DNA from 2 places in the Acetobacter sp. DmW_125128 genome. Region 2 is predicted to be linked to the other one. Evidence: predicted binding sites of a transcription regulator. Region 2 holds the regulator's gene; the other holds the start of a gene.
What was found. The regulator LexA, encoded in region 2, represses DNA repair genes until DNA is damaged. The targets are predictions, from matches to a motif close to TGTTCTANNTANGTTC.
Positions count from the first base shown of each region.

Region 1: FKW19_RS04220 (ImuA family protein) is a predicted target of LexA. The motif match lies at 7,951-7,966, and genes of this name have one in related genera.

Region 1 is NZ_VHOP01000010.1:25,043-40,509, reverse strand. It holds gene trbF (conjugal transfer protein TrbF) at 1-535, shown strand, start outside; gene trbG (P-type conjugative transfer protein TrbG) at 532-1,539, shown strand; gene FKW19_RS04250 (TrbI/VirB10 family protein) at 1,536-2,771, shown strand; gene FKW19_RS04245 (DUF2274 domain-containing protein) at 2,764-3,003, shown strand; gene FKW19_RS04240 (pyridoxamine 5'-phosphate oxidase family protein) at 3,101-3,991, shown strand; gene FKW19_RS04235 (DMT family transporter) at 3,988-4,953, shown strand; gene FKW19_RS04230 (SOS response-associated peptidase) at 5,083-5,739, opposite strand; gene FKW19_RS04225 (ATP-dependent helicase) at 5,752-7,854, opposite strand; gene FKW19_RS04220 (ImuA family protein) at 8,011-8,826, shown strand; gene FKW19_RS04215 (DUF6504 family protein) at 8,756-10,276, shown strand; gene FKW19_RS04210 (error-prone DNA polymerase) at 10,273-13,440, shown strand; gene FKW19_RS04205 (glutathione S-transferase family protein) at 13,808-14,407, shown strand; gene FKW19_RS04200 (ParB/RepB/Spo0J family partition protein) at 14,568-15,467, shown strand, end outside.
Region 2 is NZ_VHOP01000018.1:106,099-121,565, reverse strand. It holds gene FKW19_RS07295 (adenosylmethionine--8-amino-7-oxononanoate transaminase) at 1-563, opposite strand, end outside; gene FKW19_RS07290 (8-amino-7-oxononanoate synthase) at 606-1,787, shown strand; gene FKW19_RS07285 (alpha/beta fold hydrolase) at 1,787-2,479, shown strand; gene bioD (dethiobiotin synthase) at 2,476-3,873, shown strand; gene lexA (transcriptional repressor LexA) at 3,922-4,572, opposite strand; gene glp (gephyrin-like molybdotransferase Glp) at 4,658-5,932, opposite strand; gene rpmG (50S ribosomal protein L33) at 6,002-6,169, shown strand; gene FKW19_RS07260 (septum formation initiator family protein) at 6,283-6,612, opposite strand; gene eno (phosphopyruvate hydratase) at 6,783-8,063, opposite strand; gene FKW19_RS07250 (DUF3429 domain-containing protein) at 8,247-8,723, shown strand; gene thiO (glycine oxidase ThiO) at 8,825-9,796, shown strand; gene thiS (sulfur carrier protein ThiS) at 9,810-10,007, shown strand; gene FKW19_RS07235 (thiazole synthase) at 10,012-10,788, shown strand; gene FKW19_RS07230 (thiamine phosphate synthase) at 10,785-11,390, shown strand; gene recG (ATP-dependent DNA helicase RecG) at 11,402-13,549, opposite strand; gene FKW19_RS07220 (succinate dehydrogenase assembly factor 2) at 13,619-13,945, shown strand; gene mfd (transcription-repair coupling factor) at 14,027-15,467, shown strand, end outside.

The sequences.
Region 1 (15,467 bases), on a different contig from region 2:
CTCGGCAGCACTCGGGATCGGCCTGGTCTGGCAGTCCGCGCGTGGCACCATCGTCCCCTGGGTCGTGCAGGTCGACAAACTCGGCCAGACACAGGTGATCGGCCCAGCGACCTCGGCCTATGTTCCGACCGATCCGCAGGTGTCGTGGTATCTGGCGCGCTTCATCGAAGATGTGCGTGGCCTGTCCGCCGATCCTGTCGTTGTGCGGCAGAACTGGCTGCAGGCCTACGAGTTCACCATGATTTCCGGCGCACAGGCGCTGAACGACTATGCCCGCCTCAACGACCCGTTCTCACGGGTCGGCCACGAACAGGTCGAGGTCGATGTGTCGTCGGTCATCCGGGCATCGCCCGGCAGTTTCCGCGTGGCCTGGACCGAACGGCATTACCGCGACGGCGCCTTCACGGGAACCGAACGCTGGACCGCTATTCTCACGGTCATGATCGTCACCCCACGCACGGCCGATCGCCTGCGGAAAAACCCGCTTGGCATCTATGTCACCGCCATCAACTGGTCGAAGGAACTCGGACAATGATCCGCATGGTCTTGCGCGCCCTGCCGCTGGCGCTGCTCACCCTGTCCGCCTGTGCCGGACAGTATCATCCGCCCGCCATTCGCTATGATGATGCGGCGCGGGCTACACGCCTGCCCGATCCACCCAAACCGGTGCAGGTGGTGGAAATCGCCAGACCTTTGCCGCTGCCGGGCCAACTGAAACGCCTGCCGTCGCGCAGCGTCCAGGCCCGGCGAGGTGCGCCGGAGGTTGCCGATCCGACCGTGCGTGTGATTCAGGCGAACGTCGCCGCCCGGATCCAGCCGACGCGGGCGGGATTTATCAATGCCGTGCAGGTTTATCCCTACAGTCCCGGCGCGCTCTATCAGGTCTACGCGTCGCCCGGTGACATTACCGACATCATGCTCCAGCCCGGCGAAAAGCTGGTCGGAAGCGGGCCGGTTGCCGCTGGTGACACCGTCCGGTGGGTGATCGGGGATACATCGAGCGGCAGTGGTACTGCCAAGCGTGTCCATATCCTGGTCAAGCCGACCCGTCCCGATCTCACGACCAATCTGATCGTCAATACCGACCGCCGGACCTACCTGGCGGAACTGCGTTCCACACCGGCGACCTACATGGCGTCCGTGTCGTGGGACTATCCCGAGGACGATCTGATCGCGCTGCACCGTCAGAATGACGACGCCGAAGAAGAGGCTCCTGTGGATGCGGGGCTGAATCTCGACGATCTGCATTTTCGCTACGCCATACAGCCAGCAAAAGGCGGGGTGCCCCCGTGGCTGCCCTCGCGGGCTTTCGATGACGGACGCAAAGTCTATATCGCTTTCCCGAGCGGGATCGGGCAGGGGGATCTGCCACCTCTTTTCGTGCTGGGGCCGGACGGGAACCCGGCTTTGGTCAATTACCGGGTCCGCCAGAACTGGATGATCGTTGACCGCTTGTTCGCCGCGGCCGAGCTGCGTCTCGGCGACAAGACCAGCGAGCAGCGCGTGCGCATCGTGCGCACTGACGGGCGGCCGTCATGAGCGAGGACAGAGAAGAGGGGGCAGGGCAGGACACCGCTCCACGCCCTGATCAGAATGCCCCGCCCAATGGGGGAAACCCGGCCCCACCGGCGACGCCCCCCGATCTGCGCCTCCGTGCCGAGCGTCCACGCGTCGTGCGTCTGTCGCGGACGGTGATCTGGTCACTCGGGGGGATCGGCGTCATCGTCGTGGCGTTCGCCCTCGGATATGCGTTGGAAGCCAGCCATCGAGCGCCGTCAGCATCAGTCGGTCCGGACAATGCGTCCCCACCATCTGCGGCAGGTCTGGACAACCTCCCGAAAGATTATTCCAATGTGCCCAGGCTCGGACCCGCGCTTCCCGGTGATCTGGGCAGGCCAATCCTCAACGCGCAGCGGCAGGGCAAATCAATCCCTGCCAATGCGATCGGCAACGAGGATGCGCGTCGGGCTCAGCAGGAAATTGATGCCGCCATTGGCAGCAAACTGTTTGCCTCAGTCGATGTGCGTGATCAGCATGACGTGCAGCCGGCTTCATCTGCGACCTCAGCGTCCCCTGGCCAGGGTGCAGGAACGACCAGCACCGGACCACAGGCAGAGAACCGGGCCTTTCTCGCGGGTCAACCTGACCGGCAGACCATCAGCCCCGATCGGATTTTGCCGCTCCTCTCCCCTTACGTGCTTCAGGCCGGAACGGTCATTGCGGGCGCGCTGAACACGAAGATCAGTTCCGATCTTCCGGGCCAGATCGTCGGGCACGTCACCCAGAACGTCTATGACAGCCCGACAGGGCGCTATCTCCTGATCCCGCAGGGCAGTACGCTGTTCGGTGCCTATAACAGCGGCATTTCCTTCGGGCAGCAACGCACCCAGATCATCTGGACCCGGCTGATTTTCCCGGACGGCGAAAGCCTCGTGCTGGAGAAACTGCCCGGCGCCGACGCGATCGGCCAGTCCGGCCTGTCGGACGAGGTGAACAACCACTGGGGCCAGTTGTTCAAAGCCGCACTGGTGACCACGCTGCTCAGCGTCGGGTCGGAAGCTGGCACGAGCCAGAGCGAGAACAATCTCGCCCAGGCCATTCGCAGTGGCGCCAGCAACGGGTTCTCTCAGGTGGGATACCGGCTGGTCGACCGCTCACTCGATATTCAGCCAACCCTCACCGACCGTCCCGGTCTGCCGTTCACGCTTCTGCTGGGGCGCGACCTGATACTCAAACCTTATGTTGCGAAAGGAGAACATCGCAATGGATAAGCTTCGTATCACCGCAATTCCCGACAGTCGTCCTGTCCGGATGACGATTGCCTTTCCCGCGGACATTCATCGTGACCTTCTTCTGTATGCCCGTTTTCTCGCGGAGGAGAATGGCGACGACACCAATGTCGGCAAGAACCCGGCCCGTCTGGTTCCAATTATGGTGGCCCGGTTCATCGAACGTGATCGTGTGTTCCTCAAGAAACGGAAGGAGGAAGGCGAAAAACCCTGAAAGTGAATAGCCAATAAACGGACCGTTCTGTATTGTTGCTCGGAGATGCTACGTGGCATGTTTGCCTCATTCAGTTCCGACATGACGGATCACGACGATGGATAACACGGCGACCGCATTTCACGAGGGCGAACGGCGTGCGCAGGCACTGGCTGGCGTGGCCGCACCTTCGAGCACTTTCATTCGCTCCTTCATGACAGAGCAGCATCGCACGTTCTTTGCATCGCTGCCTTATGTCGTGCTGGGTGCCCTTTCTCCCGACGGCTGGCCGGTTGCAACGCTTGCTACCGGCGTGCCCGGCTTTCTCTCAAGTCCTGACGAGATAACACTTCATCTCGCCTGGCATCCCCTATCAGGAGATCCTGTGGCTGAAGCGCTGGCGCCGGAACGCCCGATCGCGATCCTCGGGATCGAGTTTGCGACACGCCGACGCAACCGCGCCAACGGCACCGTTCTGGCGAACGACGCGGACGGCATCCGGATGCGCGTTCTGCAGAGTTTCGGAAACTGTCCAAAATATATCCGCCCACGTGAGCCACGATCGCTGCTTCGATTACCCGGTGCCGTGGAGAGATATCCGGCACCAGACGCTGAGGCGCGCGACGTCATCATGACCGCCAGCACATTCTTCATCGCCTCCTGCGCATCGTCTGTCGTCCACGGCGGCATGGATGTCTCGCATCGCGGCGGACCATCAGGTTTTGTGCAGCTCAACGGTGATGTCCTGACTGTTCCGGATTACCCAGGTAATCGTTATTTCAACACGTTTGGAAACTTTCTGGAAAATCCTCGGGCTGGTCTTCTCTTCATCAATTTCGACAACGGTGATCTTCTGCATCTGACGGGTGAGGCGTCTGTTTCGTGGAGCGGTGCAGGGCGTTCGTTTGATGTGCGTATTCGAGAGGTGATCCGACGCAGGAAGGCTCTGTCGCTCGGTTGGGTGGAGGGACCTGATATTGGGATCGTATCGTCGAGCCACGACGTATGACCGCAAACCGCATTCGTACTCCACGCATCGTAGAGCGTGTTATGGCGTATGCGTCACTTGGATTGCCACCGCTGTTCTGGGCCGGAAATTTTATCGTCAGCCGTGCGGTTCGCGATCTGACCGCACCCCTGACCCTGTTGACCGTCCGCTGGGTCGTTGCTTTTGTCTGCCTGTCGCCGTTTGCGCTCCCTATCATGCGCCGTGATGCTCCTCGTTATTGGCAGCATCGCTGGCTTATGCTCGGGACGGCGCTTACAGGGATCGTCGGCTTCAATGCCCTGATCTATGTTGGTGTACGAACGACCACGGCGAGCAACGCCCTTCTGATGAACGCGCTGATACCACTCATGATTGTTTTCTTCGGTGCGATCTTTTACCGGCAGCGACTTACACTCGCTCAGGGCGCTGGTCTGATACTTTCGTTGTTGGGCGTGTTCACGCTGGTTCTGCACGGCCAATGGTCACAATGGAGCGCCCTCGCGCTCGTGCCGGGAGATGCTGTTGTCCTTGCTGCGATGGCTTGCTTTGCGTTTTACACGCTCTGGATCCGTCGCCTGCCGGCAGACCTCGACCGGTTGGGTGTGCTGGGTGCTCATATCACGATCGGCGTCTGCCTCCTGTTGCCGCTCTGGTTCATCGCTCCGATAAGTGCGACATCTGCTCATTGGACGATTTCATTTGCCGCAGCTGCCTTATATGTGGGCATTTTTCCGTCCGTTCTGGCCTATTTACTCTACATGCGCGCTGTCAGATTTTTTGGTGCGGAACGTGCAGGCCTGAGCATTCATCTGATCCCGGCCTTTGGAGTCATACTCTCGACGTTGTTTCTTCACGAACGTCTGCATCTCTGGCACGCTACAGGCATTGTAGCGATTGCTTTGGGTCTGGTGTGTTCGTCTTTCCGGCAGGCCTCTGCACCGCCGACCAATGGCGGCGATGTCTCGCACGTTCGGGAAGTATGAGCCCAACGATATGGAGATCACCACACGATTAACTCTGATTGATGAGAGATCAGCATACTTGGGATTTTTGTTGCACTCGTCTTTTCTACTTATATCCGGGATGAAAAATGCAAGAAGTATGATCCCATTTTAGCTTCCATTTTCCACGAGGTAGGGTGGTTCACGACGGGCCAAACGCCCATCTGACAGAGGCCGTTGAAGCCCCAGCGCCTCCTCTGCTGGCGCATTCATCCACACATCCAGCTCATCCGGCTGCGTCAGAATCACCGGCATGGCTTTCGGATGGATGGCTCCAACTTCCCGGTTTGCCTCGGTGGTCAGAAATCCAAACAGGTCATCCGTTGTCTCTCCATCAGCCAGTTTCCGCACGGATGTCCATCGGCACCAGATACCGGCAAAGAAAGCCAGCGGCTCTCCGTCGCTGCGGGCAAACCACACAGGCTGTGATTTCCCATCAGGCAAACGCTCGGGTTCCGAGAACGCTGTCAGCGGAACCAAACAGCGGTGCTCCACCCCTTCCCAGCGCTTCCACCATGCAGATCCCGGATTGCGGATATTGGTCACACCGCGATCCACCTTATGGCCTTTCAGGTAACCGGGGGGAGTCGGCATACCCCAGCGGGCCATGAGCAGTTCACGACCGCCTTCCCCGTTCCTCACAATCGGCGCCATCGTATTCGGGTAGATCTCCGGCAGCGGCTGGAGATTGCCCGTGCGATCCTCAAGAACTTTCGCGATCTCGCGGATCGCCTGCGGGTTGGAAGTCATGGAATAGAGATTGCACATCCGCCTGCTCCCTTACGACCACATGCCGCGTAATCTGGCTGCCATATCGATCCGCACCGACTTCACCGCCTCCTGCCTTGCCTGCTCTTCCGGTTTCACGACAGGCCATGACACGGCTTCGAACAATGGCAGCATGTCCCGGTCGATGAAGCGTGTACGTGAAGCATAGACATGTCGGTCGCCCCGGCTGTGCTGGCCATGCACATAGAAACGCTGCGGCACCATGATATCGAGACTGTCTTTCGCCCTCGTCATGGCCACATAGAGCAGGCGGCGTTCCTCCTCGATATCGTCCTGCTCGCCCGTCGCCAGATCAGACGGAATGCAGCCATCGACTACGTTCATGAGGAACACATTCTTCCACTCCTGCCCCTTGGCGGAATGAATGGTCGAGAGGATCAGATAGTCTTCATCCAGCAACGGCACGCCAGCCTGATCGGACGTGGCATCCGGCGGGTCCAGCGTCAGTTCGGTCAGGAATTTCTCGCGTGACGGGTACCCTCCGGCAATCTGCTCAAGCTGCACCAGATCGGCCAGACGGGTGGAGGCGTCCTCGTGCAGCCGCTCCAGATGTGGCTCATACCAGTACCGCGCGGCTGCAATCTCGCCCGGCCAGCCGACCTGATGGCTGCCGAGAGCGGTCAGCATATTCACGAAACCCGCCCAGACCTCACCACTCCGCTGTGGCGCTTTGACATCCTTCAACGCCTCGAAGGGATGGGCATTCTCGCCCATCGTATCCAGCACGCGCCGGGCTGAACCCGGCCCCACGCCCGGCAGAAGCTGCAATACCCGAAAGCCCGCGATGCGGTCGCGTGGGTTCTGGGCAAAACGCAATAGCGCCAGCATATCTTTCACATGCGCACTGTCGAGAAACTTCAGGCCACCGAATTTCACGAACGGAATATTGCGCCGGGTCAGTTCCACCTCCAGCGTGCCGCTATGGTGCGAAGCCCGGAACAGCACAGCCTGCTGCTTCATTGGTGTTCCGGCCTCACGCTCTTCCAGCACTCGATCGGCAATGTAGTTGGCCTGCGCCGTGTCATCCCAGATAGTGACCAGTCGTGGCTTTTCCTCCGAAGCCCGCTCGGTCCACAGATCCTTGGTGAACCGCTCCGTCGCCTCGCCGATCACCGCATTGGCGGCATCCAGAATGGGTTTCGTGGAACGATAGTTCCTATCCAACGTCACGATGCGCGCCGGGGAATCGAAAGACACTGGAAAATCCAGAATGTTGCGCACGGTCGCCGCCCGGAAGGCATAGATGCTCTGCGCGTCATCACCCACCACCGTCAGGCCTCGGCCATCGGGCTTCATGCCCAGCAGCATCTCCGCCTGCAGCCGGTTGGTGTCCTGATACTCATCGACCAGCACATGATCCCATTTGCCGCCGATATCTGCGGCCAGAACCGGGTTGCTGACCATTTGCGCCCAGCACAGCAGCAGATCGTCATAATCCAGCACGCTCTGCTCCTGTTTCGCCGTGACATAACCGGCGAAAAGCTGTTTCAACTGGGCTTCCCAGCCCGCGCACCACGGATAGTGCTTCAGCAATACATCGGCGAGCGGCGCGCCTGAATTCACCACACGGGAATAGATGGCAAGGCACGTGCCCTTGCCGGGGAACCGCTTCTCGGTTTTGGAAAATTCCAGATCATGGCGGATCAGATTCATCAGGTCAGCGGAATCTTCGCGGTCATGGATCGAAAACGCCGGATCCATGCCGATCTGCTGGGCATACTCCCGCAGCAGCCGCGCACCGATGGAGTGGAACGTCCCAGACCAGGCCAGCGCGTCAGCGAGAGGTCCGGCCTTGTCGCCCAGCACGGTTTTGCAGATGCGTTCTACCCGCCGCGTCATCTCCACACTGGCGCGGCGCGAGAAGGTCAGCAACAGGATGCGGCGCGGATCAGCCCCTGAGGCGATCAGATGCGCGACCCGATGGGCCAGTGTGTTGGTCTTGCCCGAACCAGCCCCGGCGATGACCAGCAGCGGGGATGAATCCGCCCCGCCTGTCGAGACTCCGGTCCCGTGCGTGACAGCCTGTCGCTGGGCCTCATTCAGACGGGACAGATAATCATCGCTGCCCGAAGCAGGAGAAGGTTCTGGATTCAATTCCTTAGCGCACTTTCATCAACGATACTGATCGAACATCGCTAACCAGCATGCCGGATACAGAGCGAATTTGCATTGACTTGCGTAGCATGATTGGAACAAATCAGGAACATATAATCAGGAAATTTGCCTGCATAAGGGACGCCGAGCCGTGACATGACTGCTGAAACCCATAAAAAACCCGGTCTGGAGACGCTGCGGGCCGCGATCAGTCGTCTCGAAGGACAGACCAGTCGCAAGCGTGCCACACTGCCCTTTGGGTTAGCGGAGATCGACCGGAGACTTCCCGGTGGAGGGCTGACTCTCGGAGCCCTGCATGAGATCGCTGGAGGCGGCAACGACGCCCTCAACGCCGCTGCCGCCGCCCGTTTTGCTGCCGGTATCGCCGCACGTACACAAGGTCAGGTGTTATGGATTGTGACAGTTGCCGATCTGTTTACTCCCGCACTTCAGCAGGTTGGCCTTCCACCCTCGCGGGTGCTTTTTGTCGAGAGTGGCACCGATCGTGACGTGCTGGCCTGTTTCGAGGAAGGACTGCGTCATCCGGGCCTGGGCGCGGTGGTCGCCGAAGTCGGTCGCCTGACCATGACGGCTTCGCGCCGGTTGCAACTCGCGGCTGAAAGCGGTGGCGGCATCGGTCTCGCCCTCCGACGGTGGAGACGACAGAGGGATGCCGCTGATTTCGGGCAGCCGACGGCGAGCACCACACGCTGGCGGGTCTCGCTTCTGCCATCGGCGCCGCTGCCGGTTCAGGGGGTAGGGGAGAGCCGCTGGTTGCTGGAACTGATCCGGACACGATCCGGCGAAAGCGCCGACTTCGAGGTGGAGGTACGAAATGGACAGGCAGGATTGCGGATTGCCGGAAGTCCGGACAAAACAGCAGGAGCCGAGGCGAACCACGGTGATCTGGCTTCCGTTCTGGGCCACCGACCGGCTCCGCCGCGAGCAGGGCGACGCCGCGCCTCCGCCTGAACAGCCACTGGTCCTCGCGGGGCGCGAGGGCAGTCGTCGCGTCGTGCTGGCCGCCGACCGCGCTGCCCGTAAAAGCGGGGTGGTGATCGGAATGCCAGTTGCCAAAGCGCAGGCGCTGATTCCGGGCCTGGCGGTTCAGGACGGTCAGCCCGAAGCGGACCGTGCGGCGCTGGAACGGCTGGCGCTGTGGCTGCAGCAGCGGGTCAGTCCCATCGTGGCGGTCGATGCGTCCGGCAAGTCGGCGGACGGGCTGGTTCTCGACACCACCGGAGCCGATCATCTCCTGGGCGGTGAGGCCACAATGTTACGTGACATTGTTCGTCGCCTGAACGGATCCGGTATCACGGCGAGAGCCGCCGTCGCTGATACGCTCGGAGCAGCCTATGCTGTCACGCGCACCACGCCGGGCACGGCGATTGTCGTTCCACCCGGAGAGCACGTCGCTACTCTGGCGGATATGCCGATCGCTGCTCTCCGCCTCCCGACCAACGTCGTTGCCGGAATGGCCGACCTCGGCCTGACTCGGGTCCGCGATCTCGAGAACGCGCCTCGCGCCCCGCTGGTGCTGCGCTTCGGTCCGGAAATCACACGAAGGCTGGATCAGGCCTATGGCAGGGTGGAGGAACCCATCCTGCCGATCCGTCCGGTCGATCCCGTCGCGGTGTCGCGCAACTTCGCCGAGCCAATTGCCGCCGCCGAAACCATCGCGCGCTATATAGGCAAACTGGTGCCGCCGCTCTGCATCGGCCTCGAAGAACGCGGCCTCGGTGCACGGCGACTGGATCTCCTGCTGCATCGTGTCGACAACGCCGTGCAGGCGGTGCGTCTCGCGCTGGCTCGGCCCGTCCGCGATCCGAAGCATCTGCTGCGTCTTCTGTCTGACCAGATTGAGACCATCGAACCCGGGTTTGGCATCGAGCGTATGGAACTGATTGCCATGCTGGCCGAACCAGTGGAGCGGCGCCAGCAGGTCTCATCCCTGATTGAAGAACCGGAGGCCGATCTGTCCGGACTGGTCGATACACTGGCCAACCGGCTGGGCAGCGGGGCGCTTTACCGCGTTGTGCCAGTGGAAAGCGATGTTCCCGAGCGTTCAGTTCAGCGAGTACCGCCGCTTGCGCCAATTCAGGATACGACCTGGCCCGAAGGCTGGCCGCGACCGACCCGTCTGTTGCCGCGACCCGAGCCGATCGAGACCATGGCCATGCTACCCGACCATCCTCCGGTATTTTTCGTCTGGCGAGGCCTGCGCCACAAGGTGAAATGCGCAGACGGGCCGGAGAGAATATTCGGAGAATGGTGGAAAGGTGATGCGGAGCTGACCACGGCGCGGGATTATTTCCGCGTCGAGGATACGTCTGGCGAGCGATTCTGGCTGTTCCGCGCCGGTGACGGCGAACACGGCGAGACCGGATCGCAACGTTGGTTCCTGCATGGGCTCTTCGCATGAGCGCTTCGGCACCGCGCTACGCCGAACTTCAGGTCACGAGCTATTTCTCCTTTCTGCGCGGCGCGTCGTCGCCCGGTGAACTGTTCGGGCAGGCGAAGGCGCTCGGGATCACGGCCCTCGGTGTTACCGACAGGAACACGCTTGCCGGCATCGTTCAGGCGCATCTTGCCGCAAAGGAATTCGGGGTGCGCCTGGTTGTCGGCTGTCGCCTCGATTTGGAGGACGCGCCGCCCGTGCTGGTCTATCCGACCGACCGGGTCGCGTATGGCAAGCTGTGCCGCCTGCTGACGCTCGGCAAGGCCCGGGCGGGGAAGGGGAAGTGCCGCCTGCTCTGGCGTGATCTGGTGGAATGGGGCGAAGGACTGCTCGCCGTGCTGGTGCCGGATGTCGCCGACGAGGAGTGTGCGGCGCATCTGCGGCGGTTGCGGGAGGCGTTCGGTGACCGCGCCTATATGGCGCTCACCCTGCGCCGCCGCCCCAACGACCAGATGCGGCTTTACGACCTGGCCAATCTCGCCCACGCCCAGCGCGTGAAGACTGTCGTCACCAACGACGTGCTGTTCCATACCCATGATCGCCGCATCCTGCAGGACGTCGTCACCTGCATCAGGCACAACACCACCATCGAGCACGCAGGCTTTGCCCGGGAGCGTCACGCCGACCGCTACCTGAAACCACCGCCGGAGATGGCGCGGCTGTTTGCGCGGTATCCTGAGGCGATCGACCGCACGATGGAGATCGTCGAACGTTGCCGGTTCTCTCTGGACGATCTGGCCTATCAGTATCCCGACGAGATCGAGATTCCGGGCCAGACCCCGCAACAGGCGCTGGAGGACCTGACATGGCAGGGGGCGCGGGAGACCTATGGCGGCATAATCCCGCCGGACGTCGAGACGATTTTGCGCCATGAACTCACGCTCATCGGGCGCATGCAATACGCGCCGTATTTCCTGACGGTGCATTCCATCGTTCGTGAAGCGCGGCGACGGGACATTCTCTGCCAGGGACGGGGCTCGGCGGCCAATTCCGCCGTGTGCTTCGTGCTCGGCATCACCGCCATCGACCCATCGCGCACCACGCTCCTGTTCGAGCGGTTCATTTCCGAGGAACGGGGCGAACCACCGGATATCGACGTGGATTTCGAGCATGCTCGACGCGAGGAGATCATCCAGTGGGTCTACGATCATTACGGTCGCGACCGCGCGGCGCTGACCGCCGTGGTGATCCGCTACCGCGCCAAGGGCGCGTTGCGCGACGTCGGCAAGGTGATGGGGCTACCGGAGGACGTGATTGCTCTGTTGAGCAAACAGATCTGGGGCTGGTCGCGGCATGTCGAAGCAGAGAAATTTGCCGAGACCGGGATCGATCTGACCGACCGGTGCATCCGCCTGACGCTGGACCTCGCGCGCTGTCTGATCGGTGTACCGCGCCATCTCTCGCAGCATCCCGGCGGGTTCGTGCTGACCCGCGACCGGCTGGACGAGCTGGTGCCCATCGAGCCGGCGGCGATGGATCAGCGCCAGATCATTGAATGGGACAAGGATGATATCGACGCCCTGAAATTCATGAAGGTCGATATCCTGGCGCTCGGCATGCTGACCTGCATGAAAAAAGGGCTGGACCTGCTCGCTGCGCACAAGGGCCAGCATTTCACGCTTCAGACCATCCCGGCCGAAGACCCCCGGACCTACGCCATGATCCGCAAGGCGGACACCATCGGCGTGTTCCAGATCGAATCCCGCGCGCAGATGTCGATGCTGCCGCGCCTCAAGCCGCGTACCTATTATGATCTGGTGATCGAGGTCGCAATCGTGAGACCCGGCCCGATACAAGGAGATATGGTCCATCCGTATCTACGGCGCAGGGAGGGGCTGGAAGAGCCGGATTATCCGACACCGGAACTGGAGGAGGTGCTCAAGCGCACACTCGGCGTACCGCTGTTTCAGGAGCAGGTGATGCAGGTCGCCATGGTCTGCGCGGACTTCACCGCCGCCGAGGCGGACGGGCTGCGTCGGGCAATGGCGACGTTCAAGAACACCGGCACCGTGTCCCATTTCCAGACCCGTCTGCTCGAAGGCATGACGCGCAAGGGCTATCCGGAAGAGTTCGCGCAGCGCATTTACCAGCAGCTCGAAGGTTTCGGCTCCTACGGTTTTCCGGAAAGCCATGCGGCCAGTTTCGCCATTCTCGCCTATTCGTCGTCCTGGATGAAATGCACCCATCCGGACGTGTTTCTGGCCTCGCTTCTGAATTCCCAGCCGATGGGTTTCTACGCGCCCGCGCAACTGGTGCGCGATGCCCGGGACCACGGCATTGAGGTCAGACCGGTCTGTATAAATTCTTCCCGCTGGGACAGCACTCTTGAAGGCGAGGATGACGATCGCGGCTGTTTCGCGGTGCGGCTGGGGATGAGCCTGGTCAAGGGGCTGGCCAACGCCCATGCGGCGGCGCTCGTGGCGGCGCGGCTACGGCGGCCGTTCGCCTCGATCGACGATCTGTGGCGTCGGGCCGGGGTGCCGCAGGAAGCGCTGGTGCGTCTGGCAGAGGCCGACGCTTTCCGGCCGGCGTTCGGGCTGGCACGGCGCGAGGCGCTGTGGGCGATCAAGGGCCTGCATGACGAACCGCTGCCGCTCTTCGCCGCGGCTGCGCAGTCCCGCGAAACCGACGAGCCGGCGATGGCGCTGGTCCCGATGACCGACGGCGCCGAGGTGGTGGGCGATTACAACCATCTTGGGCTGAGTTTGCGCGCCCACCCCGTGTCGTTCCTGCGGGAGGATCTGCGGCAACGCCGGATCGTGCCCTGCGGCACGGCCATGGTGCTGCGTGACGGTAAACGGGTCGAAGCGGCCGGACTGGTGCTGGTGCGCCAGCGGCCCGGATCCGGCGAGGGGGTGTGTTTCATCACGCTGGAGGACGAGACCGGCATCGCCAATCTGGTCATCTGGCCCGACATCTTCGAGAAATACCGATCGATCATCCTCTCGGCCAGCATGGTGGCCGCCAGGGGGCGCGTCCAGCGCGAGGGGGATGTCGTGCATCTGGTGACGCTGGAACTCACCGATCTGTCCGGATTGCTCCGTCAGGTCGGAGCGCGGGGAGGGGACGACGATCCGGCCAGTTCGGGTCTCGACAGGCTCAGTTTCAGGTCACGGAATTTCCATTAGAAGCACCTTCAGGCTTTTCCTTGACACCCATTTTGGCTACCGTGGTCAGTGGCGTGTGGAAACGCTTTTTGCACTGGGCGGCCTCCTATGTCGGGTGGCCTGCCAAATAGAACACCTGGACCTATGGTCTCGCGGTGAACGGCTTCGGTTGTCCACTGTAGGGAAATAGGCAGGAGGTGGATACGCCCAGCGCAAAACACCTTTCCAACCGCCCGACGCCAGGGAATGGCGGGGTGAATTGCGCGTTAACAGAATTGTACCGACCGGTCACTCCTTGCGTCGATCATTGATTTCGTTTTGTCTCCAAACTTGATGCGCCGGGGACAGGTGATCTGCTCCGGCGGAAGAAACCAAGGAACGACCGGTTATGACATTACCAATACTCTACAACTGTCCCCCATCGGGAAACTGCTACAAGGTTCGGCTGTTCGCAGCGCTGACGGGCATTGAACTTGACATTCAGGATGTCGACCTTGTGGCAGGAGCACATAAAACAGCCGCGTTCACCGCCCTCAACCCCTGGCAGCAGGTACCGGTCCTGCAGGACGGAGAGACCGTGATCTGGGATTCTCAGGCCATTCTCGTCTATCTGGCGGAAAAATACGGCAAGACAGACTGGTGGCCGGCAGATCCGGCAACCCGGGCAGCCGTCATCGAGTGGCTGTCGGTGAGCGTCAATGAAATCCAGCATGGTCCGGCAGACGCACGGCTTGTGAAATTGTTCGACTATCCCCTGCGTTACGACGATGCCGTACGTAACAGCCAGCGAACGCTCAAGGTCATTGACCAGCATCTGAGCACCCAGAAATGGCTGTCAGCAGACCGACCCACTATCGCGGATTGTGCCGCCTATCCGTATCTCGCACTGGCGCCGGAGGGCGACATCGCCCTTGATCCTTACCCGTCATTACGGCGCTGGATCGATAACATGGAAAAGCTGCCGGGCTATGTTCCCGTTGATCACTAAGCGATTTTACGCATGGCTACATCCGTGCCCGTTCTTTCCTCATGGGGAAAGCCGTGCACCTCGAAGCGGCTATGAAGAGGGAAAGTGAAGTTGGGAATTCCGTGACGGGTTGAGAGGGTAGGAGAGAGTCTCCTGTCCGCCCGTCATGGAGTTTTTCGCCATGGCAACCGCCGTTTCCAAAATCGCGCTCAGTTCCTCGCGTGACATTCCGTTCAACAAGCTGGTCCTGTCCCAAGCCAATGTCCGGCGTGTGAAGTCCGGTCTTTCGATCGATGAACTGGCCAAGGATATCGAGCGCCGCGGGCTGTTGCAGAGCCTGAATGTCCGCCCCGTCCTCGACGACAGCGGGGCCGAGACCGGCACCTACGAAGTCCCGGCTGGCGGGCGACGTTTTCGCGCGCTCGAACTGCTGGTGAAGCAGAAGAAGCTGAACAAGACCGCCCCGGTGCCCTGCGTCGTGCGCGAGGCAGGATCGTCCATACTCGCCGAGGATGATTCTCTCGCCGAAAACGTCCAGCGCGTGGCCCTGCATCCGCTGGATCAGTTCCGGGCCTTCCGCGACATGCTCGAAAAAGGCATGTCCGAGGAGGAAATCGCGGCGGCGTTCTTCGTGCCGGTCACGGTCGTCAAGCAGCGTCTACGCCTGATGAGCGTCTCCGAAAAGCTGCTGGACGTCTACGAACAGGACGGCATGCGGCTTGAGCAACTCATGGCGTTTTCCATCAGCGATGACGCGGCGCGTCAGGAGCAGGTCTGGGAAATCGTCGCCCAGAGCCATAATCGCGAACCTTACGTCATTCGCCGGATGCTGACGGAAAAGGCAGTCAGGGCGTCGGATGCTCGTGCGCGGTTTGTCGGTCTGGACGCCTATGTCGCGGCAGGCGGTCACGTCATGCGCGACCTGTTCGAAGCCGATGATGGAGGCTGGCTGCAGGATCCTGTCATTCTCGACCGCCTCGTGATGGAGAAACTACAGGCCGCCACCGAGCAGGTCAGGGCCGAAGGCTGGAAATGGGTCGAGACAGCCCTGTCGTTCCCCTGGGGGCACACCCGCCACCTG
Region 2 (15,467 bases):
TGCTCCATCAGGGCAGAGCCATAGAGATGGTGCATACCCTCTTCCGGATCGCAAACAGACATGGTGGCCAGTGTGTCTCCATGATAGCCGCCACGGAACGCCAGCATTTTGGTGCGTTTGGTTTGCCCTTTGTTCAAACGGTACTGAATAGCCATTTTCATGGCGACTTCTACAGAAACCGAACCTGAATCCGTAAAGAACACCCGCTCTAGGTCTCCCGGTAGCATGGCGCATAATCTGCTCGCCAAGCGTAAGGCAGGTTCATGCACCATGCCGCCAAACATTACATGAGGCATGGTTTCCATTTGCCGGCAGACGGCTTGGTGAATATGCGGGTGATTATAGCCGTGGCAGGCTGTCCACCATGCCGCCACGCCATCCACCAGTTCCCGACCATCTGTCAGGGTAATGCGCGTGTTATGCGTGCTTGCGGCGGCAAGAGGCGCAGGGGCTGTTTTCATCTGGCTATAAGGCAGCCAGATATGGGGCAGGCCCTGCGTGTACCATTCCGGCATGGAAGATAAAGATGAGCCGGAAGCTTCTGTCATGGAATGTTTCCCCATAGATGATTGACCCGCCCTTCAGGCTGCGGCACCACATGTTACATGACGCGGTTTGATAATCTTTTCCAGAAGGGGCTGGCGGATCTGTCTGCTCAGGGGCGTTTGCGCACCTGTCAGCAATGGCAATATGCGGGTGGTGCGCTGCTCAAGCGTTCAGATGGCGTTGTGGTCATAGATTTTTCGTCCAACGATTATCTGGGCCTGCGCATGCACCCTTTGTTGCGTGAGCGCGCATCCGCTTGGGCACAGGCAGAAGGCAGCGGCAGTGGTGCTTCCCGGTTGGTAACGGGTACATCCTCCCAGGCTTGTGTGCTGGAAAAGCGCGTGGCGCGGCTAAAGCATATGCAGGCGGCACGTTTGTTTTCTTCTGGCTGGCAGGCCAATGCCTCGCTGGTGCCAGCTTTGGCGCGGCTTTCTGCGCAGGTATGTGGTGCTCCCGCCGTTATTCTGGCGGATAAGCTTATTCATGCCAGCCTGTATCATGGTTGTGCAGCAGCAGGTGTCCGCCCGATTCGGTTCCGCCATAATGATGTGGCGCACCTTGAAAGCCAACTTCAGAAAATCGAAGGGGCAGGCCTACGCATTGTGCTGACAGAAAGCGTGTTCAGCATGGATGGTGATGTGGCGGATATTGCCGCGTTGCATGAGGTGGCCCAAAGATACGATGCGCTACTGTGCGTAGATGAAGCCCACGCAACCGGCATACTGGGGCCAGAAGGTGCCGGGCTGGCAAACGGGCTGGCAGATGTGGTGGTTGGCACATTTAGCAAGGCCTTAGGCAGTATGGGCGCGTTTATTGCAGCATCTGAAGGCTTATGCAGATGGTTGGATAACGCAGCTTCCGGTTTTATTTATTCCACCGCGCCGTCTCCTTTGGTGTTGGGGGCCGTTGATGCAGCGCTTGATCTGCTGCCGCAAATGGATACCCACCGCGCTCATGTTGGCGCACTTGCCGCCAGCTTTCGCCAGAAAATGCACGATGCCGGGCAGGATACCGGGCCATCAAGCACCCAGATTGTACCCATTCTGGTAGGGCAGGAGGCACAAGCACGCACTCTGGCCCAGAAAATGGCAGAGGCGGGTTTTCTTGCTGTGGCTATTCGCCCGCCTACTGTGCCACCGGGGAGCTGCCGTTTGCGGGTGGTTTTTCATGCCAACCATACATGGGCGCAAATGGAGGCTTTGGCTGATACGTTTATCCGCGCCAGCAAAGGCATGGCATAATGGCGCGGCTTTTACCCGTGTTTGTGCATGGCTGGGGGTTTGGGCCGGAATTCTGGCAACCTGTGCTTATGCAACTGAATTGGCCAGATGCCGTAACGCTGGATCTGGGTTTTTTGAAACCACAAACCACTGGCGCAGAAAAAACGGTTACGTTGGATGATCTGCGCCAAAGTCAGCACCCCATATTGGGAATTGGCCATTCCCTTGGGTTCATGTGGCTGATGCTGCAACGCAGGCAGGGCGTTTGGCCAGCCGAAAGCAGGTTTGCAGGTATCAACACGTTTGCCTGTTTTGCCAGCCGAGAAGATTTTCCTGAAGGTGTGGCACCGCGTATTGTGCAACGCATGATACGTGGCTTGGGGCGCGAACCTGCTGCTGTGGTGAATGACTTTCGCCAGCGTTGTGGGGCATCTTCCGTTTTGGCGGCACGCTGCCAGCCAGAAGCACTGGCATATGGGTTGGATATTCTGCGCACGGAAGATGTACGGGCAGATTTACCATTAAACCCATTAAATGTATTGGCGGGGCGGCAGGATGAAATTGCTTCCCCCAGTATGACCGAGGTTTCTTTTCGGGCTTCGGTCCATATAAAATGGGTAGAAAATGGTGGCCATTTGCTTCCTCAAACGCACCCGGTTGAGTGTGCTCGGTTTTTGGAAATGCTGCGCAACAGGATGGAACAACAACCATGAAAACACCCACCCGCGCCGCGCGTATTTGTAAAAGTTTTGATGCTGCGGAAAAGTATGATCAAGCTGCCACGGTTCAGCGTGTGGCGGCGCGTGAATTGTTCCAGCGCATACAAACCAGCATGGCGGGCAAAAGTCCCCTGCGTATTTTGGAAATTGGTTGTGGCACAGGATTGCTGACAGAGCATCTGCATGCTTGCTGGCCAGAAGCAGAAATTCTGGCCACAGATTTTGCCCCGAATATGCTGGCGCGGGCTAAAATGCGGCTAGGAGAAGCTGTTTCCTACCATCAGATGGACGCAGCCGCGCCGGATGTTTCTGGCCCGTTTGATGTGATTTGTGGCAACCTGATTATGCAATGGCTGCCTGAACCAGAAAAGGTTTTGCGCAACCTTGCAGGGCTTTTGGCTCCGGATGGTGTGTTTGCGGTTTCAACATTATTGGACGGTACATTTGCTGAATGGCAGCAGGCTTGCCAGCAGGAAGGGCGGCAGGCGGCAACCCCGGTTTATCCAGAATTGGCCGATGCACAAAGTTGGCGACCGGCCGCGTTTTCTGGCGGTTGGGCTGAGCAGGATATTGTGCAGGCTTTTGCAGATGGGATGGATTTTGTAAGGCATCTGAAAGCAACAGGTGCATCTACCCCACGTGAAGGGGCCGTACCATTATCCGTAGTTCAGTTGCGCCGTGTTGCCTTGCGGTTTCAGCAGGCAGGGTGCACCGTTACGTGGCGGGTTGGGTATGCCTGTTTTCGCAAACCGCCACGTAAGGGTGTGTTTGTAACGGGCACGGATACCGGCATAGGCAAAACCCTTGTGTCTGCTTGTTTGGTGCAGCGTTGGCAGGGCGCTTATTGGAAGCCCCTGCAAAGCGGTTTGGCGGATGAAGAAGGGGATACCCCTACGGTTAAGCATCTTGCGGGGGATGCGCCTTGTTTCAAACCCGCAGGGGCTTTTCTTGCATCACTTTCCCCCGATGCTGCTGCACGTGCGGAAGGCGTGCAGATTGATCCGGCCCAACTGGTGCTGCCTCAAGGTGAAGCAGACAAACCATTGGTTGTAGAAGGCGCAGGTGGCCTGATGGTGCCTGCAACGCCAGAGCTGATGATGATTGATCTGGCACAGCGTTGGGGCTTGCCCGTCGTGCTAGTAGCGCGTAGCGGGCTAGGCACTCTCAATCATACTTTGTTGAGTTTGGAAGCCTTACGCACACGGCAGATTGCCGTGGCCGGTGTAGTGTTAAGCGGCCCGCTTAATGCAGAAAACCGTGAGACCATAGAGCAAAAAGGTAAGGTACGTATTTTGGCAGAAGTACCATTTTGTGCGGAAATTACGCCTGCTGTGGTTTCCGAACTGGCAAAGCTTTTTCCGCAATGGGATGATATCTGCTCGGAATAGAAAAGCAGATGCCTACGGGGGAAGTTTTTTACCACGCAGGCACTTTGCTTAATACTGCCTGATAAGCCCAGCCAAGCAGCCCTGAATACGCAGTTTTTCAGCCGGAACAATACGGGTTTCGTAACTGGAATTGGCAGGTTCCAGCGCAATCATGTTGCCCTTGCGGCGCAGACGTTTGAGCGTCACTTCGTGCTCATCAATCAACGCCACCACAATCTGCCCGTTTTCGGCTTGATCCGTGCGGCGGATAATTACGTTGTCACCATCCAGAATGCCAGCATCCACCATGGAATCTCCAGCTACTTCCAACGCGTAATAATCTCCCGTACCCAGCATTTCTGTTGGAACAGTGAGAACGTGGGAGGTATCTGGCACGGCTTCTATGGGCAGGCCTGCTGCAATGCGCCCATAAAGCGGAATTCTTACGGTTTCAGCCTTAGGCCGGGTAAAGCTGGCACGCACCACATTGGGTGGCAATTCTTGCATTTCTGGCAGTTGAATAACTTCCAAAGCCCGTGCCCGATGGTGGTGACGGCGCAAAAAACCGCGTTCTTCCAGCCCGGAAATCAGCCGATGAATACCAGATTTGGAGCGCAGGCCCATGGCTTCACGCATTTCATCAAAGGAAGGCGAAAAACCTGTCTGTTTGAGGTGCGAATCAATAAAAAGCAGAAGTTTGTGCTGTTTGCGCGTTAGCATATCGCACCTCAAAAGCGGCTGTCGTAATGAAAAGAAAATCTTAGCCTTGTTCTATATAAGTTCTCTTTTTATGTCAAGGGAGAGATCAGGGCAGGCGGATAATCTGGCAGGGCATGCCTGCTTTTTGTGCTGGCGCAAAGGGAGCACGAATGACCAGAGCCTGGCTTTGCTTGAGAATATTCAGCTGGGCTGAATCCTGCCGGGAAAAAGGTGTGGCCACAGGTACAGCGCCTTGTGGGGAGGGCGCAAGTGTTGCGCGTAAAAAATCCTGCCTGGTATCGTTTTCTTTTACATCACAGCCCAGAATGGCGGGTTCTGTTTGCAGTTCGGTGCCAACGGGTAGGCCCATAAGGGCGTGCAGGGCAGGGGTTACAAACACGATGGAACACACCATGGCAGCCACTGGGTTACCGGGCAGACCAATAACGGGTGTGTTGCCGAGCTGGCCAAACATCAACGGTTTGCCCGGGCGCATGGCAATTTTCCAGAAATCCTGCTGCAACCCAATTTCAGCCAGCGCAGGGCGGACAAGATCGTAATCTCCCACGCTTGCACCACCAATGCTTACCAGCATGTCCAGCGTGGCCGCTTGGCGGAACTGGGTTGTCAGGCTTTCCATATTGTCTCGTGCAATGGGGAGCATAATTGTTTCTGCGCCCTGTTGTTGCAGAAGCGCTGCCACCATGAAGGAGGCGGAATTAAAAATGCCATCCGCAGGGGCTGGGTCTCCGGGCAGGATAATTTCATCACCCGTGGCCAAAATACCCACGCGCGGGCGGCGTGAAACCGTAAGCCAGACATGCCCACCCGCAGCCGCCAGCCCGATATCACGCGGGCCGAGTCTGCGCCCTGCTGGCAATAACGTGTCATTTTTCTGAAAATCCTGCCCCTGCTGGCGAATATACTGCCCTTGGCGCGCCGGAGCAGCCAGCTTGGCGTGGTCACCTTCACGCTGCACGTTTTCTTGAATGATAACGGTATCTGCGCCAGCGGGAATTTGCGCGCCGGTAAATAAGCGCACACATTCTCCTTTCTGCACGGTAACGGCGGATGGGTGGCCAGCGGGCACTTCGTCCACAATGTGCAAAACTGCGCCTTCCAGCGCATCTTCCGCTTTGGCTGCGTATCCATCCATTGCGGAAACAGAAACCGGTGGGTTGGCAGTGCGGGCATGCACCGGCTGGGCCAGCACCCGGCCACAGGCGTGTGAAAGCGGCACAATTTCCTGCCCGCATGTTTTTAGGTTTTCAAGAATTCGGGCGCGCGCAACAGCCACATCCAGCATAAAAATTCCTCCTTTTTGGGCCTGTTGCACCGCTTTGATGCAAGAATACTTGACCTTTTGCACTTGTATGCGCATTTTGCCGGCACTTGAACACCGTCGGTGCCGTTTATGCGGCTCCGTACATCATGCTCTGCTGAGGAAGTCATGGCCAAGACCAACGTTATCAAGATCCGTCTCGTCTCCACGGCGGACACCGGTTACTTCTACGTGACCAAGAAAAATGCTCGTGCACACACCGGCAAAATGGAACTCAAGAAGTACGATCCGGTTGCGCGTAAGCACGTCGTGTTCCGCGAAGCTAAAATCAAATAATCTGCATTCTTCGGAATGTGGATACGAAAAACGGCGCCCGAGAGCGCCGTTTTTTTTATGCCTGATTGTGCCAGAAAAATGCGGTATCCAGCACAGATATTAGGGGAAGGCGCTTAAAACAGCGGGTCTCGCCTATCGTAAGGCACAACAATATCGTTACGGTCTGCCATGTTCAGCATGGCGCGGGCGCGTTCATCCAGAATATCTGTATCCAGAGATTGCTCACGCAAGCCATTTACGCGGCGGTGCCATGCAGCTTGCTCAGCAATAGCATCCTGTTTGGATTGCTTGGCTTGTTCCAGCAGACCTAATTGCTGCTTATAGGCCTGAATACCATGATCGCCCTGCGTTGCGTTCCAGCCAAAATAGCCCGCAATGCCAAGAAAAACCAAAGGGGGCACAACCGCCCGCACTGTGCGACGAATGAAACGACCGATCTGCACTCTGGCGCTGCCTTTTTTCTGGTTCTGTGCAGCTTAGCCTGCACCTCTGGGTCTTCCTTTCTGTCTAAACCATGAAGTGTGGCAGCGCCAAGGCATGAGGGCATGAAAAAAGCCACCTCCGGGTGGGGAGGCAGCTTTTTTGCAATCTGTTGCGCCAAAAGCGCTGTAGCTTATGCGTTTTTCAAAATGGTGCGGCCTGCATAGCGTGCAGCAGTTGCCAGTTCCTGCTCAATACGAATGAGCTGGTTGTATTTGGCTGTCCGATCAGAACGGGAAAGAGAGCCGGTTTTGATCTGTCCACAATTTGTAGCCACAGCCAGATCCGCAATGGTGGAATCTTCCGTTTCACCAGAACGATGGCTCATAACCGCAGTGTAACCAGCGCGCTGGGCCATTTGCACGGCTTCAAGCGTTTCCGTAAGCGTACCAATCTGGTTAACCTTCACCAGTAGGGAGTTGGCAACACCAGCCTGAATGCCACGGCGCAGGCGTTCTGGGTTGGTTACAAACAGATCATCCCCAACCAGTTGGACTTTTTTGCCCAGTTCCTGCGTGAGTAGGGCCCAGCCTTCCCAGTCATCTTCTGCCATGCCGTCTTCGATGGAAACAATCGGGTAACGGCTCACAAGGTCAGACAGGTAGGACACCATGCCAGCGGAATCGAATTCCTTGCCTTCGCCTTTCAGGTTGTATTTGCCGTTTTTAAAAAATTCGGTGCTTGCGCAGTCCAACGCAAAGGTTACGTCCTCACCGGGGCGGTAGCCTGCGGCTTCTACGGCGCGGGTGATAAAGCCCAGTGCTTCATCGGCAGATTTAAGGGCAGGCGCAAAGCCGCCTTCATCCCCAACATTGGTGTTGTAACCAGCAGCGCTCAGGGCTTTTTTGAGCTGGGCAAAAATTTCCGAACCCCAGCGGATGGCATCGGCCACAGTAGGCGCACCCACCGGCTGCACCATGAATTCCTGAATATCAATGGGGTTATCTGCATGCTCCCCACCGTTGACAATGTTCATCATCGGCACGGGCAGAACATGGGCAAACACGCCACCAATGTAGCGGTACAGCGGAACATGCAGTTCGGCTGCCGTGGCTTTGGCAATGGCAAGAGATACACCCAGAATGGCGTTCGCACCCATACGGCTTTTATTGGGTGTGCCATCCAGATCAATCATGGCGTTGTCGATATCAATCTGATCTGCCGATTCGGCACCCTGTAGCGTGGGCAGGATTTCGTTTTCAATGTTCTCAACAGCCTTGAGAACACCCTTGCCACCAAACCGCTTGGGGTCACCATCACGCAGTTCTACGGCTTCATGCGCACCGGTTGAGGCACCAGAAGGAACAGCCGCACGCCCTCTGGCGCCGGATGCCAGCTCCACATCTACTTCAACCGTTGGGTTGCCGCGGCTGTCCAGAATTTCACGTGCGATAATGTCAACAATGGCACTCATTGGTGTTTCCGTTCCTTTATTGTCTGGCCTCTGGCGGGCAGAAGCCGGTGTTCTTTTTTTTGGTTCCGGGCGGAACACGGTGGGCAGGGTAAATCTGCCTACGGTTGCTAGTGGCCGCTTGTTGGGCTTTTCTGTCAACCACATTGGGTATGAAATTATCAGGTAAAGGCCTGCTGCACGTTCATGAAAAAACTTCCATTTCTGGCTGTCGTGCTCATGGTGGCAGGGCTTTTGCCCTTTGTTGCTTGCACATGCGGCATTGTATTTTTCGATTCCGGCGTGCCAGTGCCCAATCTGTTAATGGCGTTGGTCATTTACGGGGCGGTGTGTCTGTCCTTTATTGGAGCCGTGCATTGGGGTCTGGCGCTGGAGCTTGATCGCGCCATTTTAACCAGCGGGGCAGACAGAGCAGATAATTTGCGTTTGGTCTTGGGGGTTGTGCCTGCCTTTGCCGGATGGATTGCTGCTTATCTGGCGTATGCATGGGTGCCGCTTGCCGGGGTGATAATTTTGGCTGTGCTTTTCCCGCTGGTGGCATTGGCAGAGCGTGGGGCATGGCAACGTGGATGGTTGCCGCCCGGTTACATGGGCATGCGCTGGATTGCCACGGCGGTAACGGAATGTTGCCTGTTGATGGTGCTGCTTGTGCGCGCATTCTGAACATTAAAGCGGCATAACCTCTTGCAGAAGCAGGGTTTGAGGCGTGTTATAACACCAAGTTGTAGCAGCACATCGCCAGTAACGGAGGCAAGGTAGAGAGTATGAACGGCAAACCGCGCATTCTGGTAAAAGGGGCCGGTGTGGCGGGTATGACAGCCGCCGTAGCTCTGGCCGAACGGGGTGGAGATGTTACCCTGTATGACAGCGGAGGCCGCGTGGGAGCCGGGGCCTCATGGATGGCAGGCGGTATGCTTGCCCCATGGTGCGAGGCCGAATCTGCGCCAGAGGAAGTAACAGCCCAATCTATCGATTCGGTAGATTGGTGGGCGGAGCACGTGCCCGATGTTACGCGTGAGGGCAGCCTTGTGTTAGCGCCTGCGCGAGATGTGGGTGAAATTGCCCGCTTTGGCCGCCGCACATCACATTTTCAGACTGTAGGTACGGTAGAAATTACCCAGCTTGAGCCAGATCTGGCAGGCCGTTTCCATAAAGGACTGTTTTTTCCCGATGAAGGGCATGTAGATCCGCGTAAAGCCTTAAAGGCCCTTCTGGCGCGGCTGGAGCAATTGAGTGGCCGTGCCGAGTTTGGCGAAATAAGCCCGAATGAAGCTGCGTTTGACTGGGTGGTGGATTGCACCGGCTTGGCTGCGCGTAACAAGCTAGAGGGCCTGCGAGGTGTGCGGGGTGAAATGCTGCTGTTGCGTTGCCCGGATGTAACGCTGCATCGCCCTGTGCGCATGTTGCACCCCCGTATACCTGTTTACATTGTGCCAAGGGCTGACCATGTGTTCATGGTAGGTGCCACCATGATTGAAAGCGAAAATGCAGGTAGCATGACAGTACGTTCCATGATGGAACTGCTGAACGCGGCATGGACCCTCCACCCCGGATTTGCCGAGGCAGAAATTCTGGAAATGGGCACAGGCTTACGGCCATCTTACCTAGATAACATGCCGCGCGTGGTGCAGGATGGAAAACGCATTTATATCAACGGTATGTACCGGCATGGTTTTCTGCTTTCTCCCGCTCGGGCGCGGGAGGCGGCGGATTTGATATTTGGCGCACAAGCCTAAGGAGCAACGCCCGATGAAAGTTGTGGTTAACGATACAGCGCACGAAGTATCCGCCAAAACACTGGCGGCCCTGATAGATGAGCTTGGCTATAGCGGCGCACGCATTGCTACGGCGCTGAATGGTCGGTTTGTGCCCAAGGCCACGCGAGAGGGAACACAGCTGCAAGAGGGTGCGCAAATTGAAATTGTCGCTCCTATGCAAGGGGGCTAAGGGCATGGCTGTTTCATTTTACGGGCAGGATGTTGTCTCGCCACTTATGCTGGGTACAGCGCAGTATCCATCTCCTGAAATTTTGCGCGATGCCGTGCTGGCGGCACAGCCGGGCGTTGTGACCGTTTCTCTCCGCCGCGAATCTGCGGGGGAGCGGGCTGGACAGGCATTCTGGTCTCTTATTCAGGAACTCAAGGTGCCTGTGCTGCCAAACACGGCGGGCTGCCATACGGTTAAAGAAGCCGTCACCACTGCGCATATGGCGCGGGAAGTGTTCGGCACGGATTGGATCAAGCTGGAAGTGATTGGCGAGCTGGATACGCTCCAGCCAGATGTGTTCGGGCTTGTAGAGGCCGCCCGTATTCTTACGGAAGATGGCTTCAAGGTATTTCCCTACACCACGGAAGATTTGGTAGTGGCGGAAAAGCTGCTGGCCGTAGGGTGTGAGGTGCTGATGCCGTGGGGCGCTCCTATTGGTTCTGGCAAGGGGTTGAACAACGTGTTTGGCCTGCGGGCCATGCGGGCGCATTTTCCCGGCGTACCGTTGGTGGTGGATGCTGGCATTGGCGTACCCTCACACGCTGCGCAGGCGCTGGAGCTTGGTTATGATGCCGTGCTGATAAATACTGCCGTGGCCAAGGCGGGAGATCCCGTTTATATGGCCCGTGCGTTTCGTCTGGCAGTAGAGGCCGGGGAACTGGCCCGTATTGCAGACCCGATGGAAGAGCGCGATATGGCTGTTCCTTCTACTCCCGTTGCAGGAAAGGCCATGCTGGCATGACAGCTCTGCCCCAAAAGATTTATCCCGTTGTTGATAGCGCCATATGGGTGGACAGGCTGGGGGGTGCAGGCGCACGCTTTATTCAGCTTCGCCTGAAAGACATGGATGAAGATGCGCTAAGGGCAGAAATTCGCCAAGGGCATGCGTATGCCAAGCAGCACGGTGTTTGCCTTGTGCTGAACGATTATTGGCAGATCGCGCTGGATGAAGGCATAGATTATATTCATCTGGGGCAGGAAGATCTGGATACGGCAGATCTGGCCGCTATTCGTAAAGGCGGTATTCGCCTTGGCATCAGCACCCATTGCCACGAAGAGCTAGATCGCGCTCTGGGTTGTAACCCGGATTACGTGGCCCTTGGTCCTATTTGGGAAACCAAGCTGAAAAAAATGGCATTCGGCCCCCAAGGCCCGTTGAAGCTGACAGAATGGCGAAAGCTGATTGGCAACCTGCCACTGGTTGCCATAGGTGGTATTACGCTGGAACGTGCTTGGGCGTGTATTGAAGCCGGGGCCGATAGCGTTTCTGCTGTATCGGCCTTTATTCGCCAGCCAGACCCAGAAGGGCAGGTTAAGGCGTGGCTGGCTGCCGTAGAGGGCTAAAGCACACCCGTTTAGCCGCCGCTAAAAATGCGTGCGGCATCGGTTTTATTAAACAGCGCCAGCAAAATACGGGCTGCTACTCGCAAGTTCTTTTCTGGTGTGCTGGTGGGTGGTCCATCTGGTAGAATCTCCGTGGCTTCCTCATGTGCGGTGTCTAACAGCATATCCACCAGCATTTCCGGTGCCATACGGTAATCAGGCAGGCCGGATTGGCGGCGGCCTGTTGCCTCCCCTCCGCCGCGCAGGCGGAAATCCTCATCTGCAATAAGAAAGCCGTCTTCTGTTTCCTTCAGGCAGGAAAGCCGACGGCGCGCCGTAAGGCCCAAGCCTTCATCATGCAGCATAAGGCAGAAGGAGGCATCCGCCCCACGTCCCACGCGGCCACGGAGCTGGTGTAACTGCGCCAAGCCAAAGCGTTCTGCATGTTCGATCACCATAATGGTGGCGGAAGGCACATCCACACCGACTTCAATGACGGTGGTGGCCACGAGCATGCGGGTTTCACCATTGGAAAAGGCTTGCAGCACTTCTTCGCGCACGTTGGCATCTTGCTGCCCATGTGCCAGCCCAATTTTATCTCCAAACCGTTCAACCAAAGCTGCATGGCGGGCCTCGGCAGCGGCCAGATCCATGGCTTCACTTTCAGAAACCAGCGGGCATACCCAAAAAATCTGTGCGCCTTTATCTAGAGCGCGACCAATGCCTGCCAGCACATCTTCAAAATTACCAAGGCTGTGCAGGGATGTGCGCACAGGCTTGCGGCCTGCGGGTTTGCCTTCCAACCGGCTGATCTGCATTTCCCCAAACCGGGTAAGCAACAGCGTGCGGGGGATAGGGGTTGCTGTCATTACCAGCATATCGGTCTCATGGCCTTTTTCTACCAAGGCCAGACGTTGATCGACCCCAAAGCGGTGCTGCTCATCAATAACGGCCAGACCTAGATCAGCAAATTTTACACCGTCCTGCACAAGTGCGTGGGTGCCGACCACCAGCTTGGCAGTGCCATCTGCTATATCCTGCAAGGTTTGTTTGCGCGCCTTGCCTTTGACAGAGCTGGATAAAAACGCCACCGGCACGGGGGAGAGGCGCCGGAACGTAGCCGCATGCTGGCGGGCCAAAATTTCCGTAGGGGCCATAAGGGCGGCTTGGGTGCCAGCTTCTACTGCACGCAGCATAGCCATAAGAGCCACAAGCGTTTTGCCCGCACCCACATCACCCTGCAAAAGGCGGCTCATACAGTGCGGAGTAGCCATATCGGCTTCAATCTCGCGCAGAACGTGTTTTTGGCCGTAAGTAAGCTCATGCCCAAAGCTGGCGAGTGCCTGCTTTTGTAAGGTGCCATCACCATTCAGGCTCCGGCCGGGCCGGGCGCGGGATGCCTGCTGGGCAATGCGCATGGCTAATTGGTCTGCCAGCAGTTCATCACACGCTAAGCGAGCCTGCGCACGCGTGCGGCTGCCGTGCCATGTATCACCTTGTGCGCTATCTGGAATGGTGTCTGGAAAGTGCATCCAGCTTAGAGCTGTGGCAAAATCGGGCCAGTTTTTTTGCATGATAAGCGCTTTATCGTGCCATTCAGGCAGGGTAGGCGGCAAAAGGCGCAGAGCGGCGGCCATAGCCATGCGCACCTGCCCGGTAAACAATCCAGCCGTAAGGGGCCAAACGGGGTCTAGCAGCGGAATGCGCTCTATCTGGTTTGCAGGCACCAGATAATCGGGGGACGTGATGGTGAGTTTATCACCAAAACGTTCAACCTTGCCAGAAAGGGCAATACTTTCTCCCTTTACAACCTGCTTGGCCTGCCAAGGGGAAAAGAAGGCAACTTCCAGTACACTGGTGGCATCATCAATCATCACGCGCCACGGTTGGCGGGTGCGTGGGGCGGGGCTGCGAATATCCTGCACCACGCCTGTAACGGTTGCGATTGTATCGGGCCTGAGTTGCGCCAATGTGGGGCGCAGCCTGCGGTCTGTAATGCTTTCGGGCAGGCAGAACAGCAGGTCTATCACCCTGCGCCCGCCCGCAATGCGGCCCAGCAGCTTGGCACGTGCGGTGCTAATGCCGGGCAGGCTTTCAAGCGGGGCCAGTAATGGGGCTAGGGCAGAATTGCCATCTTGCCCTGTAGCCGAAGAGGATGTGAAGGAAAGGGGACTGGACACAAGCGATACACAAGCCTCTGTTTGGCAGGCTGACAGACAGGTTTAGCAACGGTATAGGATACCAGCGCCATGCAAGACAATTTTACAGTTTCTCCCTCATCTTCCTCCAGCGCATCTGGCGTGGCGGAAGATAATCTGGCTGCCCGCAGGCGGCGGCTGAAGTTCCGTGCCAACCATCGGGGCACGTTTGAAACAGATATTCTGATTGGCGGCTTTGTAGAAGCCAATGCAGATACCATGACGGCAGAAGAACTGACGGACATGGAAAACATTCTGGAAATGCCAGATCCGGAACTAACAGACTGGCTGTTTGGCCGCCTGCCATTGCCGGAAGAGAAAGCCACCCCCATGTTACGCCGTATGGTGGAAGATAGCCGTATCAGGCGCGGCGGTTAGTATAAACCCTTCAGGCTCCGGCACAGGCATGCTGGCGGCTTGCGGGGTTTGCGTATTTAAGCAGAACAGGCGGATACCAGGATGACAGCACAAACAGGCGCACAAAAGCGGATAGCAACCGTATGGGGCGTGCCAGAAGGGTATGATGCCCTTTTGCTGGGCCGCCGTGCGCGGGATCATAAAGGCCCCGTGCTGCATATTGCGCGAAATGATGCCGCTATGGCCCGCCTGAATGATATGCTGGCCTTTGTCGCGCCTGATGTGGAAGTGCTGCGTTTTCCCGCATGGGATTGCCTGCCGTATGACAGGGTTTCTCCCAACCCTTCCATTGTGGCTGAGCGTGTTTCCACCCTTACGCGCTTGCTGGAACCCGCAAAAGGTCGCCCACGGCTTGTGCTGGCTACGGTGAACGCCGTGGTGCAACGTGTTGCCCCACGTAAAACGTTTGAGGGGCAATCCCTTTCTATTCGCACGGGGGAAAGTCTGGATCAGGGCTTTCTGATCGAGTTGCTGATCGCCAATGGTTACACCCGCACGGATACCGTGATGGAAGCCGGGGAGTTTGCAACCCGTGGCGGTATTTTTGATTTGTACCCCGCCGGGGCGGGTGAACCCCTGCGGCTTGATCTGTTTGGCGATGAAGTTGAGAACATCCGGGCGTTTGATCCCGGTTCCCAGCGTTCTACCGCTAAGCGCGATGGGCTGACACTTTGCCCTGTTTCCGAATTCTCATTGGATAAGGAAAGCATTTCACGCTTCCGCACTGGCTGGCGTGATGCCTTTGGCCCCGCAGCAACGTCTGACCCACTTTATGAACATATTTCAGACGGGCGCAGGCATCCGGGCATCGAGCACTGGCTGCCTTTGTTCCATGATCATTTAGAAACGCTGTTCGATTATCTACCCGATGTGGCTGTTTCACTCGAACATCAGGCAGAGGATGTGCTTAAAGCCCGGTTGGAAATGATAGAAGATCACTATCAGGCCCGCCGCCAACCTGTGCGGGAAGGGGAAATACCTTACCGTCCGCTGCCTCCGCATTTGCTCTATCTGGATGAAAAAGGGTGGGATGCCAGCTTGGCTCGTGTGCCTGTGGTGGCATTTAGCCCCTATGCACAACCCGAGGGCGCCGGAGGTGTGGATGTAGGTGGCCGTCCGGGCAAGATGTTTTCCAAAATTGTACCCGGTGCCCAGCGTGAGCAGGTGTTTACGCTCTTGGGGGATCAGGTAAAGGAATGGGCGCAGGTTAAGCGCCGCGCTTTTGTAGCCGCATGGACCAAAGGCTCGCGCGAGCGCATTGCCACATTACTGCGAGAGCACGGCGTACCCACCCAAACATATGAGACATGGGAGCAGGCCCACAAAGCCAAACCCGGCCCGGTTGGTTTGCTGACCCTTGGTTTGGAACGCGGCTTTGTTGCGGATGATCTGGCGTTTGTTTCTGAACAGGATCTGTTAGGTGAACGTATTGGTCGTCCACCGCGCCGTCGCCGTCGTGCTGATGAACTGATTGCCGAAGCCA